Regions from separate parts of the Anoxybacillus andreesenii genome, predicted to be linked through region 1. Evidence: riboswitches for the same ligand, from Rfam matches in the RefSeq annotation. Region 1 holds a riboswitch; the other holds the start of a gene.
What was found. A riboswitch is a leader RNA that binds a small molecule or an ion and turns the genes downstream of it on or off. The one in region 1 is predicted to bind lysine.

Region 2: another riboswitch for lysine. It lies ahead of J2S07_RS18150 (aspartate kinase); the one in region 1 lies ahead of J2S07_RS03590 (transporter substrate-binding domain-containing protein).

What each region holds. Positions count from the first base shown of each region.
Region 1 is NZ_JAUSTU010000002.1:333,724-335,929, forward strand. Features, by position in the region: gene J2S07_RS03585 (amino acid ABC transporter permease) at 1-219, opposite strand, end outside; gene J2S07_RS03590 (transporter substrate-binding domain-containing protein) at 291-1,130, opposite strand; lysine riboswitch at 1,240-1,424, opposite strand; gene J2S07_RS03595 (S8 family serine peptidase) at 1,669-2,206, opposite strand, start outside.
Region 2 is NZ_JAUSTU010000025.1:19,105-21,310, forward strand. Features, by position in the region: gene J2S07_RS18150 (aspartate kinase) at 1-907, opposite strand, end outside; lysine riboswitch at 1,259-1,438, opposite strand; gene uvrC (excinuclease ABC subunit UvrC) at 1,508-2,206, opposite strand, start outside.

The DNA of each region.
Region 1 (2,206 bases):
AAACTCGATATAAATAGATAGAATGATATTAATGATCTTCAATACTAGCTTTTTTGGGCCCCGTTCGGGCATAGGAATGGTACGAATGACCCCTGCCATCAAACCAATGACTGCCCCAATAACGGTTCCAATCAACGCAATAAAGAGCGTCATCCCTGCTCCGCGAAGGAACATTGGCCAATTTTCCGATACAATTCTTACGATCCATTCAAAGCTCATGCTCTTCCTCCTAATCAGAAAACCGACTGTACTCTGACATACAGCCGGCTTTATCCTTTAGTGCTGTTTGCTTATTTTGCAGCAGGTTGATTTTTAATCGCTGTATCCATAATTTCGGTACGTTCTTTCTCGGAAATTCCCTTCAGGATTTCATTGATTTTCTCTGTTAAGTCACTGCCTTTTTTAGTTCCCACAGCAATGGCCGTATCGTCAGGTGAAGTCTTAAATCCATCTTTAAATTCAACCATGGCAAATTTTCCATTCGCTGTAGAAGCACTAACTGCTTCAGGTCGTTCTGTAACATAGCCATCTATGATTCCCGATTCAAGTGCTACCCTCATGGCAGGGAAATTATCCATGGCGGTCTCTTTTGATACTCCTTTAATTTGATCAATGACGGAATAATGGAATGTATTTAATTGCGCCGTTACTTTTGCGCCTTTGAAATCCTGAATCGACGTGGCCCCTTCATATTTTCCACCTTTTTTCACAACCATGACTAGATTTGAATTATAGTAGTTATCTGAGAAATCGATGGTTTCCTTTCGTTCCGCAGTCGGAGACATTCCTGCAATAATGGCATCTATTTTTCCAGATGTTAAGGCTGGTACGAGCCCATCCCATTCTGTTTTCACAATCACAAGCTTCTTCCCTAAGCCCTCGGCAATTTTTTTGGCGATTTCGACATCATAGCCGCCTGCATATTCGGAAGTGCCATTAATTTTTACCCCACCATTTGCGTCATCATTTTGAGTCCAGTTAAATGGGGCATATCCAGCCTCAAGTCCAACCTTAAATGTATCCTCGCTTGCGGAACCAGACGTATTTCCATCTTCACTTGTCCCACAAGCAGAAAGTAAAATAATACTTGAGAATAATAATCCTATTAATAATAAAACTTGTTTTCGCATGGCATTTTCCCCCTGTTTTTCTTGATTCTTTTTTTAGACAACAAAAAAACGACCTGAGATCAAACTCAGGTCGCATGTATAATTGCCCTAAAGTCCCTCTCTTTTCCCTTAATGAGATAGCACAACTCAGCAAACCTGGGAAGTTCACTGAGACAGTCCTGCAGCTCTTAACTGCAGGCCCAGCATGCAATATTGAGAATATTACACACTTCGGCGACATTTCCTTCTCTCTAGAATCATAGCGTTCTCGGGGCTCCGCTAGAGACTGTTAAATACCGCGCCTCTACCTCACTAAATAAAGTGAGGTTAACATATTCAATTCATAAATTATATTATTTAGGTTACCTCCCTCTACACAATCTGTCAACCATGGAATAGAAAAATACTATTCTTATATTATTTCCTTTTTAATGCATTTTCAAAATTCGCTGAGTTTATTGACTTATATTAAATAAGAAACTGCGGACTGAAAAGGGAAAGAATCCAGTCTCAAAGTGTGACCACTCTAGACCGTTTCTTTCCCCGATTTTTTTCTATATTATTCTTTCGTTACGAGAAAAGCCTTGTATTCCGTAACACCCAACCTTTCCACATATACAGCCAGTACCCAGTCTCCGTTAGGTAGAGGGATACCATTTTGTACGGTACCATCCCACTCGAATTCATGGATTGGGGATGGAATATTTGTAAATGAACCTAATGTATCTACATATCCACCTATTGTATTTCCTGGTGCAAGAGCATAGAGATCATACTCTAACACCTCCGCTCCACCCGGTAAATAGGAGCCTATATAGTAGCCATTAGGGGCCTTATCCATAAATGCACCGGATACGCGAGGATAATCTGGTTCTCCGACAAATAGGATAGTCGGAACGGAAATTTCTTGTTTCCCGTCATTTACAAGGATCATCCCCTCATAATAACCAGGGTTTAATTTTGAGGAGTCTACCTGAACATTAAAGTTCACCATCTGGGATTTCCCTGCATTTACCTTTAAGTTGTTACTTAGCATCACCTTAATTCCATCTGGATTTCCTTCAAACTCCACATCGAAGCTATAGGTCTTTCTTTCT
Region 2 (2,206 bases), on a different contig from region 1:
TTGTATCTCTATCGGTCCTGCTTTGGATGATAATATCCACATTCAAATGATTGTTCGCAAGCGTCGTAAAAATGGTTGACAGGCTTGCTCGCTGATTTTTCAATCCTAATACGGTCACTCTTGTGATGTTGTCCTCAAAAGCGATCCCTCTTACGACTAGATTCTGTTCCATTCTTCCTTCCTCCTCAATGATCGTTCCCGATTCGGCTTCCATACTCGAACGTACTTCCAATGGAATTTGATAGTTCTTTGCAAATTCAACCGCCCTTGGATGGATAACCCCAGCTCCGAGATTGGCAAGCTCAAGCATCTCATCATAGGAGATGGATAATAATTTTCTTGCTGTCTTTACATAGCGAGGATCCGTTGTATATACACCAGTAACATCTGTGTAAATATCACATTTTTCTGCCTTCAGTCCTGCGGCAAGTGCGACTGCCGTAGTATCCGAGCCTCCTCTTCCCAAGGTCGTAATCTCTCCGTCCTTTGTTGCACCTTGAAAGCCAGCAACTACGACAATTTTTCCTTCCTTTAACTCGTTTGCTATTCGATTTGTGTGAATATCCATGATACGTGCATTTCCGAAGATCGCTTCTGTTTCCATTCCAGCTTGCCAGCCCGTTAAGGAGATCGCTGGATAGCCCTTTTCCAGTAGTGCCATTGTTAATAACGATATTGTAACCTGCTCTCCTGTTGTAAGCAGCATATCCATTTCTCTTTTGCTCGGTTTAGAAGTGATTCTTTCTGCCAAAGAAACGAGCTCATCGGTTGTTTTTCCCATGGCAGATACGACAACCACCACATCGTTTCCACGTGCTTTCTCTTCAATAACCCTATTTGCAACGTTCAAAATTTTTTCTGGGCTACCTACAGAGGTTCCACCAAATTTTTGCACGATTAAAGCCATTTAGTCCCCCTTCTTTCTACTATACTTTTTTCATTGACAATTATGAGTTAACTAAGAGTATTACCAGTGTGCATAGCTACCACCTATTTTTTCCACAGACTGTTTTCGCACGGATTGTTGTTCTGGAATGTCCTTAATACCGGCCATTCCGTTTCATACTAGGCGTGTGATACGCATAGAATGAGCAGCACTTTTCTCGGTTATTTCTACAGATAAACTGCATAAAACATCGTCTTATCTAATTATCTTTTGTTCATAAGCAACAATGTTTGAAAAGAGCATTTCCACAAAAAAAAGCAATGAGATTCTATCCCATTGCTGCGTGAAAAAAGTATCAAAATTTCGAACGCATCATTAGATAGCTCTCCAAGACGATCTAGTCTTGACAATCCTGCACTTATTCAATGCAGAACCAGCAAAAAAAGGGATGAGACTTTCTTCACTTCGGCGGTCCACCCCTTTCAAGTCTTTTCTCAGAAACTCATCCTTCTCCAAGACTCTACTATTAGCGTCCGCACCTCTACCTTCACTTACTTACGTTAAAGTGATAACGATATAAAGTTTTAAAAATTATAGCATAGGCTCGTCAGGAATACAATGTCATTCCTGCAATTTGTTAAACAATGCTTCTGCCGTATGGATTGGGATTCCAAGCTCCCGAAATTGATCCACCGAGGCTTCCTTCATTTTTTTCACGGAGCCAAATTCCTTTAACAGCTGCTTCTTGCGTTTCTCCCCAATTCCTGGAATGTCATCCAAAATGGATTGAAAGGCGGTCTTACCCCGCAACTGCCGATGAAACGTAATCGCAAAGCGGTGAACCTCGTCCTGAATGCGCTGCAGCAAATAAAACTCCTGACTGTTCCTTCCGAGAGGAATCACTTCGAGAGGATTGCCGAATAAAAGCTGTGAGGTTCGATGTTTTTCGTCCTTTACTAATCCAGACAGCGGAATATCCAGACCGAGCTCATTCTCCAATATATCACGAACCGCCTCCACATGCCCTTTTCCTCCATCAATCATAATCAGATCCGGAAGCGGTAATCCTTCCTTTAATACTCTGGAATAACGCCTTCGAACAACCTCCCGCATCGATTCATAATCATCCGGACCTTTCACAGACTTAATCTTGTATTTACGATATTCTCTTTTGGCTGGCTTGCCATCAATGAAAACAACGAGCGCAGATACTGGATCGGTCCCTTGGATATTAGAGTTATCGAATGCTTCGATTCGGTGAGGTGTATAAATGCCAAGCTGGTTACCCAATCGTTCCACAGCCTTGATCGTTCGGTCTTC